Linked DNA regions of Pueribacillus theae. The protein of the gene in region 1 interacts with the protein of each later gene in a pairwise test. Links are inferred from orthologs where the notes say so. Each region holds a gene or a part of one and is shown on either strand. Other genes may lie near its edges. The genes, in order: DCC39_RS11360 and DCC39_RS09520.

Region 1 (6,367 bases):
TTAAAGATGGCAAACCAGAAGTCCATCTTCGTATTCGCTATGAAGGTGAAATAGAAGAAAAGACCGTGGGCAATATTAATATAGACGATCCGAAAATTATCCAAAAAATTGAAAAACAGGCGACGAAGGAGACAACGGCTGCTCTTAAAAAACTAATTGCTAAACTGCAGGAGGAAGAGTCTGATATCTTCGGTTTTGGGGAACGTATTCGGGCAGAACATCCATCATATTGGAATAAGCAAGTTAAAACAAAGGAAAATTGGCACAATATTTATAAAGACATCGATATTCATGTTGAAATGACAACACATATTCGTAGAGTGGGAATGAAAGAAAAATAATCGTACTGAAGGGAGTAGACGATGACTGATATAGATTATGCATATTATATTGTTGTGCTTTTGATCGGAAGCGGGATATTTGTGTTATTCATTGATGTGAATACATATAAAAAGGCAAAGATGAAAAAGGAAAAAAAGTATGCACAAATTTTGGGCTGGGCAAATATTGTTGTTGGAACAGTTTTTTGTGTCTCTTGGTGGGTGTACCAAAGATGGCTATGGTGAAACAAAATCTATTTCTTTAAGAGGTTGAACACGCACTTTAAAATAGTAAACCAATTTACTTCGGTTTGCTATTTCTTTTTTGATACAAAAGTGATATCATTATAATATAGAAATGAAATGGGGGGAAATGTATGAATGAGAAAAATGCATGGCGGTTAAATGGTTTTATAGGTGTTTTGTTGATTGCAGTTTTTCTTGGATTAAGCGTGTTTTCGTTTTATAATGGCAGCTTCGTTCCGGCGATTCTTTTGTTGATTGTTGCTGTCATTTTGGGAAGCGGCATTACGGTTATCCAGCCGAATCAGTCCGTTGTCGTTATCTTTTTTGGAAAATATCTTGGGAGCATTCGGGAAAGCGGCTTGTTTTTAACAGTTCCTTTTACACTAAGAAGGACAGTATCTCTCCGTGTAAGAAATTTTAATAGTAAACGGCTCAAGGTAAATGATGTAGAAGGAAATCCTATTGAAATTGCCGCGGTTATCGTGTTTAAAGTGGTTGATTCTGCAAAAGCAGTCTTTGATGTTGATAATTATGAGGAATTTGTTGAAATTCAAAGCGAAACGGCGATTCGACACGTAGCAACGAAGTATCCGTACGACACGTTTGAGGATGTGGAGCTTACGTTAAGAGGCAATGCTGAAGAAGTCTCGAATGAGCTGCAGGTGGAATTGCAAGCACGGCTAAATGTTGCAGGTGTCGAAGTCACCGAAGCAAGGCTTACGCATTTAGCGTATTCTACAGAAATTGCGAGTGCCATGCTTCAGCGTCAGCAAGCTTCAGCAATCATTTCTGCTCGCAAAAAAATTGTAGAAGGTGCTGTTGGCATGGCGCAAATGGCTATTCAACAGCTTGAGAAAGATAATGTGATTGATTTAGATGAAGAGCGTAGGGTAAATATGGTCAATAATTTAATGGTAGCCATCGTTTCTGATAAATCGACTCAGCCAGTCATTAACACGGGAAGTCTTTACTAATTTAGAGGATAGAGGCTAGAAGTTAGACTGGAAGAAATCGGCGAAATGCCGATTTCATTTTTTAAAGTTAAAGTCCGAAGGCCTATTTGTTGAAATCAGAGGAAGAGCCGATTTCATTTTAAAAAGAGGGGGTTTTGATGGCTAAGAAAAAGAGTTTCCCTTTGCGGATCGACCCTGAACTATATGAAGCCATTCAATCATGGGCGAAAGATGAGTTTCGAAGTGTCAACGGGCATATTGAGTTTCTATTAAGGGAAGCAGTGAAACGGAGTGGCAGATTGCAAGGAAAAAAGAAAGACAACTAGCAAATATATGAGTATCCAAAGATGTAAATGGCATCTGTTGCCAAAACAGATGCCATTTAATTTTTGTATTGGTTGTTGAATCTGGATGTGCGACAATAACAGGGAGAGAGTCTTAATGGGGGGGAAGATTTTTGGGGTTAAAAATAGAACATGTGACAAAAAAATACGGATCATTTTCCGCGGTTGATGATTTAACATTGGAAATTCCAGAGAAGCGGATGTTTGGACTGCTTGGGGGGAATGGCGCAGGGAAAACGACGACTTTCCGAATGGTGCTCGGTTTGCTTTCGCCGACTGAAGGAAAAATCACTTGGAATAATGCAGCGATTGATTACAGCAAAAGCCACATTGTCGGCTATCTTCCAGAGGAACGGGGGCTTTATCCAAAGCTTAAAGTACGCGACCAACTTGTATATCTTGGAAGATTGAGAGGAATGGACAAAAAAGCAATCCTTGTACAAATGGAAAAATGGCTTGACCGCTTTCGGGTGCCTGAATACGCAAACAAGCGTGTAGAAGAACTGTCGAAAGGAAATCAACAAAAAATCCAGTTTATCGCTGCTGTGATTCATAAGCCGGAGCTGCTCATTCTTGATGAACCATTCAGCGGACTTGATCCCGTGAATGTGGAGCTTTTGAAAGAAGCGGTCATTGAACTAAATCAAAACGGAACAACGATCGTCTTTTCAAGCCACCGTATGGAGCACGTCGAAGAGCTTTGTGACCAGCTATGTATTTTACATAAGGGAAAGCCTGTTGTTCAAGGGGGTTTAAGAGAGGTAAAACGATCATTTGGCAAAAAGAATGTCATTGTCAAGGCCGATTTCCCTCTGGATGATTTGCAATCAATCCCTGGCATCGTGAAATATAAACAAACGGTAGAAGGCGCTGAAATGCAAGTTGAAAGTGAAGAAATCTCGCAAAAAATATTAGAACATATTGCAGGCAAAGGTTTTATACGCAAGTTTGAGCTTGAAGAGCCGTCGCTTCACGATATTTTTATCGAAAAGGTCGGTGTTTCCTATGAGTAAATTTTGGACGGTTCTTTTTCATACGTATATAAGCCGGGTGAAAACGAAGTCATTCATCATCTCTACAATCATTACGATGCTTTTTGTGCTTGCATTTTTAAACGTCGATAAAATCTTTGCGCTATTTGAAGATGATGAAGTAAAACAAGTTGCGGTTATTGATCAAACCGAACAGTTATTTGATCCGCTTGTTAAACAAATTGAACAGAGCGGCGATGAGATTGAACTTCATAAATTTGAAGAAGATGAAAAAGCTGCGGAAGACGCTATTCACGAAGGAGAGCTTGACGGCGTTCTCATCCTCTCATTCAATGATGAAGGATTGCCTGAAGGTGTTTTGAAAGCAGGTACAGTGACAGAAGAAAAGTGGATTGGCCCTTTGGAAAACGCACTTCAACAAATGAAAGTAATGATCGCAACGAATCAGTTAGAATTGTCACCGGAAGAGGTTGCCGCGATTTATGAACCCGTTTCATTCGAACGGATTGCGATCGAAGAAGGTGCAAAGACAGAGACGGAAGTAGCACAGGCTACCTTTATCGTGAATTTCCTCACGATTCTCATTTATATGGCTGTCCTAATCTATGGCATGATGATTGTAACGGATGTCGCACAAGAGAAATCATCAAGGGTCATGGAAATTCTCGTTTCCAGTGTGTCCCCAGTTGCCCAAATGTTTGGGAAAATCTTTGGGATTGCCTTACTTGGTGTGACGCAAATCGTTGTGTTGATTCTCGTTGGTTTCTTGTCCATTCAATCAACATCCAACACGGAAGACAGTATCGCTAATGTGTTACAGCTTAACCAGCTTCCAGTCTCGACACTTGTATACGCAGTCGTATTTTTTCTACTAGGTTTCTTGTTATATGCGACGCTTTTAGCCATGCTCGGATCACTCGTTAGCCGTGTTGAGGATGCCAATCAGGTCGTTACGCCTGTCGTAATGCTAATTATCGCAGCGTTCTTCTTGGCGACTTTCGGTATGAATGCACCTGAATCGACGTTTATCACAGTGATGTCATTCATTCCATTTTTTACGCCGATGCTTATGCTCATGCGTGTTGGGATGCTGCAAATACCGGTATGGGAAATCGCATTAAGTATCGGGTTGTTAGCTGGAACTGTTGTGCTTTTTGCAATCATTGGCGCCCGGATTTACCGCGGCGGGGTTTTAATGTACGGGAAAACGTCTTTAAAAGACATTAAACAAGCGATCGCACTTACGAAAAAATAAAAGGGTGATTTTTTGTGCAAACAACGATTTTTGGGGATCATGATGAAAATACGTTAAGACAGTTCAATATGTGCTTAAACGAGGGAAATACCGTTGGCGGCGTACTTTGTGCTGATGGCCATTACGGATACAGCCAGCCGGTTGGTGGCGTAATTGTTTATGACAAGCAAATTTCACCATCAGGAGTAGGCTATGACATCGCGTGCGGCAACAAAGCGGTAAAAACAAATCTGAAATATGAACAAATTAAAAACGTTGTACCAGCCATCATGGATGAAATCGCCAACCGAATTTCGTTTGGCATTGGCAGAAAAAATAAAGAAAAAGTCGATCATGATCTTTTCGATGATCCAAACTGGGACGTTTATAAAGAAATTGGCAAGCATGAGCATGATCAATTAAAAAAATTGGCAAAGGATCAACTAGGGACGGTCGGATCCGGCAATCACTTCGTTGATCTGTTAATTGATGAAAAAACAGATGATGTATGGATTGCGAACCATTTTGGAAGCCGTGGTTTTGGACATAAGACGGCGAGCGGTTTTCTTAACTTGGCAAATGGCCGAAAGTTTGCAGATCGAGCACCTGGTGAAAGTATGGAACAGCGACCGACATTAATTGATTTGGACAGTGATTTGGGCGAGATGTATTACAACGCAATGCATCTTGCAGGGCGCTATGCTTATGCTGGCCGTGACTACGTCATTGAACAAGTGTTATCTATTCTTGAAGCAGAGCCGTTGTTTGAAGTGCATAACCATCATAACTTTGCCTGGAAAGAAACGCATAACGGAAAAGAGTATATCGTTGTTCGAAAAGGGGCGACACCGTCTGCTCCTGGACAGCTTGGATTTGTTGGCGGCAGCATGGGTGACATCTCTGTCATTGTCCGCGGGAAAGACACAGAAGAAAATAAAAAAGCCTTCTACAGCACCGTTCACGGCGCAGGAAGGATTATGAGCCGAACCCAAGCGGCCGGAAGAATGAATTGGAAAACGAAAAAACGGACAGGCGGGAAAATTACGGTTGAGCAAATGAATGAAGCAGTAAAAAAATTTGGTGTTGAACTTAGGGGAGCAGGCACAGATGAAAGCCCATTTGTTTACCGAAAGCTTCGTGAAGTATTAGATGCACACAGCGGCACGATTGAAATATTGCATGTCCTGAAACCGATTGGCGTCTGTATGGCAGGCGCGAATGAATTTGATCCTTATAAAGATTAGTTTAATTTTCTGGATGGGCGGGTAATACACTACTACACCTTCTATAGAAGTTTTAAAGAAATTTTCCTTAAGGAAACAAAAAAGGTTAGGAGTTGTTAAATGATGAAACCATCTGTCCGAGAATTTACGAATGACCAAGAATTGATCAATGCGGTAAACGAACTTTCTTCTCAAGGATTTGACAAGGACAATCTGTATGTTATGGCACACGATTCTGATCGTGAAGATCGCTTAGCAGATCAAAGTGACGCAAACGAAGTTGGATTAAAAGAATTGGGCCTCGGAAGCGCTGTTAAAAATTTGTTTAGTTCAGAAGGTGATCAGCTAAGGACAAAGCTGGAAGAGCTTGGATTCTCTGAGATGGAAGCGGAGCAATACGAAAGAAAATTAGACGATGGGAAAGTGCTGCTAATCGTTTGCGATGACGACGGGAAATCCTCTGGCTATATGTCAAATGACAGTATGGACAGCCAAGAGCCATACATGTAAAAACAAAAGCATGCTTACGTTTCAATTAGTAAATAGTGTAGCCGGTGAGTGTCATTAGACTTACCGGCTTTTTTATCGCCTTTTTTAAAAAAATGTGTGCCAAAGTTCGACAAGTGCAGAAAACTTGAGTGCCCAGTGTAACAGAAAACACCCACAGGAAAAATGTCTTCCTATGGGTGTTTAAATTTTGTTTTTTAGCAACAATCGAATGCTATAGATCATGAACAGTGTCACTGACTGTCAACATCATTAAAACAGTTTGAGCCGCGGTAAAAATTCTTCTGTTTTGGACCTTATACGACAGAAGCCCTACCTCTCTTCCGTTCTTACGGTTCCTAGACCGCGCCAGTATGAATAAGATTAATTAGAGACGATTCTTTGAAGTTGCTAAAAACGATCCATTATTACGGATACAATTGACCATTATATCACTTCATTCATAAAATAGAAAGATGTCTTTTTAAAAGTGCTCAGACGTTCACATCGCTCCATCTTTGAATCGCTTCAATGACTTCTTTTAAAGAGCTTCCCTTTTTCGTTAATGT
Region 2 (7,049 bases), on another replicon or contig:
TTAAAGCATCAATTTCTTCCGGTTCTGCAATCCCCGCGTCAGCAATCGCTTCTATAAATACAGATACCGGTGCGTTCACTCGGTTAACAATAAAGCCGGGGCTATCTTTTTCTACCCGTACTGGGGTTTTATTCATTTTTAAGCATAGGTCATAGGCGGTCTGAATCGTTTCATCACTTGTTTCGCTTCCGCGAATGACCTCAACTAATTCCATGAGAATAACCGGATTAAAGAAATGCACGCCGACAACGCGATCTTTATTTTGAACATGTTCGGCAATTTTTGTAATACTCATATTTGATGTATTTGATGCAAGGATCGCCGTTTTTGGGGCAACTTCTCCCATCTGTTTAAATAGTTTTTGCTTCAAATCCAATATCTCCGGAACCGCTTCAAAAACAAATGAAGCGCTTGATAAAGCTTCTTTAAAATCCAACGTTGGATGTAAATTGCTGCGGGCTTCGTTTAATTCTTCTTCGCTAATTTTTTCTTTTTTTCTTAGTTTCTCTAAACTTTGATTGATCCTGTTTACGCCTCGGTCGATTGACTCCTTATTTACATCATATAAATAAACGGTTAACCCTCCGAGTATTGCTGCTTGGGCAATACCATGCCCCATGTCCCCTGCACCGATAACAGCAACATTTGAAATTTCCTTTTTCATAAAGCCCTCCTACTCCCGTTAAAAGTTTTTTTATATATCCTGTTTTTGGAATGAATTTTCGTTAAAACATTTATAAAGCAGGTGTCGTGAAAAGTCAAGAAATGACTAGTAAATTGCAGGCAAAACTTAAGCAGGGTAAAGAAGCGGGCATTCGGCCACGCTTCCTGACACTATTTTATCGCCCTTTAAATATAGGTTTTCTCTTTTCTGCAAAGGCTTTTATGCCCTCTTTTACGTCTTCTGTTCCGAAGCATACTCTTATTGAAGACAACTCTTGCTTTAATAATGTCTCAAGGTTGGAATCTTGGCTTGCTGCAAGGAGGCGTTTAGAGAAAGTCATCGCAATCGGCGGGCCTTCCGCAATTCCTTTTGCGAAATCCATCACACGCCCATGAAATTCTTCATCAGGATATACAGCATTCACAAGTCCGATTCGTTCTGCTTCCTCCGCATAAACATCTCTTCCTGTTAAAATTAATTCATTCGCTTTTGTTGGCCCGATAAGCCGCGGCAAAAAGTAAGTCATGCCCGCATCAGGGTTTAATCCTCTCCGTATGTACCCTGCAGTTACCCGTGCAGATTCAGACATAAACCGAAAGTCACAGCCGAGCGTTAAGGCAAATCCTGCTCCTGCAGCAATACCATTAATTGCGGCAATAACAGGCTTGTCGTTATGGACGATTCCCAATGCGAGTCTCCCAACCCAGCCTAAATTATCAACCTTCATCGCCCGAGTCATCGTAGCTGGATCCCTTTTGGAAAACTCTGATAAATCGAGCCCAGATGAAAAGCCTTTCCCGCTTCCGGTGAGGATGATCACTCTTACCTCATCATCCTTTGAAGCGTCTTCAATTGCCAGTTCAAGCTTGCTGCTTAGTTCATCATTAATGGCATTAAGCCTTTCAGGGCGATTCAGCTTAATTACTCTCACGCCATTTTCCGTCGTAATTTGAAGGACTCCCATCACCATACCCCCATTTTTAATTAATCCTCATCTCTTTCATTATCCATGAATCAAAATTTTTGTACAATACTTTATTGCAACAAAAAAGAGTTACGTCTAAAAAACCATAAAGTACATTGATAAATTTTAAAAGCCAGATGATATTTGTTAAAAACCACTTTTCTGTCATTTTGGCAAATGAACCTGATTTTTTGTATGTAGTTTTGCTAAAAATAGAAAGGGCCGTCACAGAAAATCATTCCTGGACAGCCCTTTGTTTCTTAGTTCTCCTCTATTTCCTTCCGGTTTTTCTTAAACATTTTTGATAGAATTTCATAAACAATCGGTACAATGAATAATGTTAACAAGGTTGAACTTGCTAAACCGCCAATGACCGTAATCGCAAGGTCTTTCGAAATTAATCCTCCGCCACCTTCAGCACCTGCAGCAAGCGGAATTAATGCGCCAATCGTTGCGATGGCTGTCATCAAAATGGGACGTAGACGGGTAGCACCCGCTTCTAAGATTGCATCGCGCATTCCCATACCTCCGCGTTCCATCCGGACAATTCGGTCTACCAGTACAATCGCATTTGTTACAATGATGCCAATGAGCATTAATAAACCCATCATTACGGTAACGGAAATGGTTTCACCGGCGAGAAACAAGCCAACAAATGAACCAATGACCGCAAATGGCAATGAAAACAGAATCGAAAACGGCGCGACACCTTCACCAAATGTGACAACAAGAACAAAATAGACGATCGCAATCGCAGCAAGCATGGACATACCTAATTGTGTGAAGGTTTCCTCCATATCGGCAGCAACACCAGCAACATCAACGAAAACACCTTTTGGTAAATCTAACTTATCAATCGCTTGTTCTACTTCAGAAGTTGCTTTTGAAATATCTTTATCGGTAATCGTTCCGGAAACCGTTGCATAATATTCGCCTTTACTGCGCGCTAACGTATTAAGCGTCGTACCTTTCTCAACAGTTACCAGCTCAGAAAGCGGCATTGTTGTATTTAATGCTGTTGGTACTTCCGTCTTTAACATGTCATCAATCGATTTTGGCTGTTCGGTTTGCTTTTGTTGAACAATGACATCTATTGAGTCGCCGTCCTTTTCTATTGTTGTCAACACTTCTTTTGTTGTTTGCGGCTTTAACATTCCTACAATTTGACCTGCTGTTAAGCCATATTTTAATAACTCATCTTGTTTGACGTTAAATGTATATTCAACATAAGCATCTTCCATATTGGAGGAAACATCCTCTAGTTGGCCATTTTCCTTCATAACATCTTCAACTTTTTTAACCGCTTCATTTAATTTATCTAAATCTTCACTATAGAAAGTGTAACTAATTTCATTCGATGAAAAGGACATCGAAGAAAAATCTTGGCTCTTCCATTCGCCTGATTGGTCGATAGTAAGAACATAATCTTCAATTTCCTTACGCACTTCAGGGAAATTCTTCATATCTGGATCAAAAATGACATACATAAGTGCCCCATTTGTGCCACCACCCATCATTAAGGCAGTAGGATCACCACTATCCGTTATCGAAACTTGAAGAATATCAATATCATCCCGTTTTAATAACTCCTGTTCGACTTCTTCCACATTTTCTAAAGTATCTTCATCTAGCTCACCTGTAGCAGGAGTATAAGTTAAATACATTACTTTTTCTTCTTCACTGCCTAAAAAACTAAAACCGATTAATGGAGTTAACATCAAACTTCCGACGAGTAAAGCAATCGTGAATAGCGAGGTTATTATCTTATGGTTTAATGTCCAGTTAAGACCGCCTTTATACCAATTTGCTAGTTTCCCGACCCCTTTATGCCTGCTTTTTCCTTTTTCACCATACAATTTTTTTCTAAATAAAAAGTGTGAGAGTGCCGGAACAATCGTAATGGCAACAAGTAATGATGCGCCCAAGGCAAAAGTCATCGTTAATGCGAATGGAAGAAATAACTCTCCTACTAACCCACCGACAAAAATGAGTGGCGCAAAAACCGCTACTGTTACAATGGTAGATGAACAGATTGGCCGAAACATCTCGATCGTTGCTTCACGAATGAGCGCACGTCCGGATAATTTTTCGCCTTCCAGATGGAGACGTCGATAAATGTTCTCAACAACGACAATTGAGTCGTCAATGACTCGTCCAATAGCTACCGTAATTGCCCCTAAAGTCATAATATTTAGTGTGATATCCATCCAATGTAATAGCAACAGAGCCATTAAGATGGAAACAGGGATGGATATGATGGATATCATCGTAGATTTGAAATCACGCAAGAAAAGCAGAATGATTAAAATAGCGATCAAACCACCGAACAATGCTTTCTCAATCATTGTCGTGACGGAATCTTCGATCGGCTCCCCTTGGTCAAGGGACACATCAATGACAAGGCCATCAATTTTTTTCTGCTCTTCTTTAATTAGCTTCTTCACACGGTTGACAACTTCTACCGTATTTGCTTCTTGCCCTTTCACAACTTGAATGGCAATGGCATCTTTTCCATTTGTGCGGGAAACAGATTCAACTTTGCCAACCAGTTCAACTTTGGCGATATCTTTTAGCTTTACAAAAGGGGATGGATTCGTTTCTGAAGGTGTGACAGGAATCAACATGTTTTCCAGCTCATCCAATGTCATAAATTTGCCATCAACTGCAACAGCTTGTTCCCCTTCTTCAAACTCATAAAGCCCTAATGAAACCGCTAAATTACTAGCTTGAATGATTTCTTTCACGGATTCTTCTGTTAAGTCCAGTGCTGCCATCTTTTCTTTATCATAGACAAGATCTACTTCCTCAATGTGTTGCCCTGTAATCGTTGCTGAAGCAACACCATCGAGCTTTTCAATTTTTGGCAGTAAAATATCTTGGACTGTTGACGTTAATTCTACAACATCCTCGGTTGTGCTACTTACGCTAAGAGCCACAACTGGCATCATATCCATGCTAATTGCCGAAACATCCGGCTCTTCTGTTCCTTCCGGTAAAGATACAGAATCTAATGCTGATTTCAGCTCTCGATTCGCTTCACCCATATCGATCCCATACTCATATTCCACTTGAATACTAGCAACATTAGAATAAGAATTGGAATAAACAGCCTTCACATTTTTTAAATTTTCTATCGCTTTCTCTATAGGAATAGAGACATCTTCCATAACCTGTTCAGGAGTTGCACCAGGATAAACATCTGTCACCATTAAGTATGGTACTGAAATATCTGGAATCATCTCCGTCTTCATGCGCGTTCCTGAATACAAACCGGAAAAAACAATAATAATGGTAAGTAACCAAACGGCTAACTTATTTTTTATTACAAAGTTAACTAAGCCCTTCACCTTTACACCAGCCCTTAAATTGATTTTTAAAACCCATTATCTTATAATAATGACTGAATGGTCAGCTGTCAATTAAAAGTTCATAAGGGAGAAGAATTACAATGGTAAAAAAACAGTTGATTATGGAAAAGGCATTGGAACTTTTTGCAAACCAAGGCTTTAGGGCAACTTCTGTTCAACAGATCACTGAACATTGCGGGATTTCTAAAGGCGCCTTCTATCTATCTTTTAAATCGAAAGATGAACTAATTTTAGCATTAATCGATCGTTTCATGATGAAAGCAATTGCCAACTTTGACCATATAGTCAAAAACACAAACAAAAATCAACTTTTATATGAATTTTACCGGGCATCCTATAATAATTTTCATCAGCACGCTGATTTCGCCAAAATTTTCATTAAAGAGACACAAACTTTTAATGAAGAGCTTATTAGCAAAATACGTTACTATGACCAGTTATTAGAGAAGTGCATTTTAACGATGATTGAACGTTTGTATGGGAAAAACGTTAAAAAATCTAAGTTTGACTTGCTCTATTGCATTAAAAGCTTTTTGAATATGTATGGGGAATTACTATTATTCAGCAATAACATCAAATTGGATATTGACTTACTCTCAAAATCACTTGTGGAAAAAACCAATTTATTAGCAAAAAATATTACCATTCCATTTATTACAGAACAACAATTTCAATTGATGAAATATAAAAGTGGTCTTGAAGAAATAACGAAAGAGGACATCATTGAAATGATTGAACAAAAAACGGAGGAAATCGAAGAATCGATCGAAAAGGAATCACTCATTCTTCTCAAACGAAACTTACACGACCCAAATTTGGCTCCTGCCATTGTAAAAGGCCTAATAGAAAACCTGCGCAATCATCCAGATTGCGAATGGATCGCTTATTTGCTGCGAAATTATTATCGCTTATAAGGGCAGGAGTCCGGGATTAAAATTCACAAAATGAGGTAGAGAAAAACGAACTGTTTATCTCTACCTCATTTGCTTTAGGGACTTTTAGACAAACCCCACTAAAAATTATTTTTTCATTTTAAACTCAAGAAATAAGTCATTGTAATGCCCGAGCATCTCAAGTCCAAGATTTTTATACACTTCAAGATGTTCACGCGTTTCTTCGTCTGGATAAAATCTTTCGTCCCCTGTTACTTCCGGATCCATCAAATCCATTGCCGCAACATTTGGTGTTGAATATCCGACGTAATCGGCGTTTTGGGCTGCGATTTCAGCGTCAAGCATGAAATTGATAAACTCATGGGCGCCTTCAATATTTGTAGCGGTACGTGGGATGACCATGTTGTCAAACCATAGGTTCGAGCCTTCCTTCGGCACAATGTAATCAATGTCTTCATTTTCATCCATCATATCAGCCGCTTGGCCCGACCACGTAAGCGCTACCGCCGCTTCGTTATTCACCATAAGTTGCGTCACTTCATCTCCAACGATTGCCTTCACGTTCGGGCTAAGTTTTTCCAACTTTTTTGCCGCTTCGTGCAATTGATCCAAATCGGTTGAATTTAATGAATAGCCAAGTGAATTCAATCCCATACCGATCGCTTCCCGTGCGCTGTCAACAAGAATAATTTGTTGGTTAAGGGATGGATCCCATAAATTGTCCCAGCTTTCGAACGTTTGCCCGTCAAGCAATTTCGGATTAAAAGCAACCCCAAGCGTTCCCCAAAAGTAAGGAATAGAATATTTATTTTCCGGATCAAAAGGCAAATTGAGGAAATAAGGGGCGATATTTTTAATGTTTGGAATCTTGCTGTAGTCAATCGGCAATAGCAGATCTTTCTCCCCCATTATTTCAACCATATATTCTGATGGAACGGATATATCATAAGATGTTCCGCCTTGCTCGATTTTTGCCATCATCGCTTCGTTCGAGTCAAATGTTTCATAGATAACTTTAATGCCGGTTTCCTTTTCAAATTGTTTGAGCAAATCCGGATCAATGTATTCTCCCCAGTTGTAAACAGTAATCGAGCCTTTTCCTGATCCGATGTGCCCTTTGTTTAACTGTGCGTTAATGATTAGCAAAATAACTGAAACAG

What was found.
Region 2: the proteins of DCC39_RS11360 (region 1) and DCC39_RS09520 interact in binary tests that used the Bacillus subtilis proteins (3 or more experiments, as listed by UniProt). The link is inferred for Pueribacillus theae from one-to-one orthologs.

What each region holds. Positions count from the first base shown.
Region 1 is NZ_QCZG01000022.1:56,360-62,726, forward strand. The notes cover bases 1,990-4,989. They hold DCC39_RS11360 (ABC transporter permease), read left to right. Parts: upstream 1,990-2,868; coding sequence 2,869-4,110; downstream 4,111-4,989. Other genes in these bases: DCC39_RS11355 (ABC transporter ATP-binding protein), read left to right, coding at 1,990-2,876; DCC39_RS11365 (RtcB family protein), read left to right, coding at 4,179-4,989. Also shown: DCC39_RS11335 (Ger(x)C family spore germination protein), read left to right, coding at 1-341; DCC39_RS11340 (CLC_0170 family protein), read left to right, coding at 363-566; DCC39_RS11345 (SPFH domain-containing protein), read left to right, coding at 698-1,540; DCC39_RS11350 (Arc family DNA-binding protein), read left to right, coding at 1,678-1,845; more of DCC39_RS11355, read left to right, coding at 1,977-1,989; more of DCC39_RS11365, read left to right, coding at 4,990-5,333; DCC39_RS11370 (general stress protein), read left to right, coding at 5,436-5,822; DCC39_RS11375 (winged helix-turn-helix transcriptional regulator), read right to left, coding at 6,293-6,367.
Region 2 is NZ_QCZG01000017.1:25,384-32,432, forward strand. What follows is about bases 1,689-5,370. They hold DCC39_RS09520 (efflux RND transporter permease subunit), read right to left. Parts: upstream 4,976-5,370; coding sequence 1,889-4,975; downstream 1,689-1,888. Other genes in these bases: DCC39_RS09525 (TetR/AcrR family transcriptional regulator), read left to right, coding at 5,077-5,370. Also shown: DCC39_RS09505 (3-hydroxyacyl-CoA dehydrogenase), read right to left, coding at 1-664; DCC39_RS09510 (enoyl-CoA hydratase/isomerase family protein), read right to left, coding at 840-1,628; more of DCC39_RS09525, read left to right, coding at 5,371-5,910; DCC39_RS09530 (ABC transporter substrate-binding protein), read right to left, coding at 6,016-7,049. UniProt on the Bacillus subtilis protein: Required for self-resistance to surfactin, an antimicrobial lipopeptide surfactant produced by B.subtilis. Also required for swarming motility.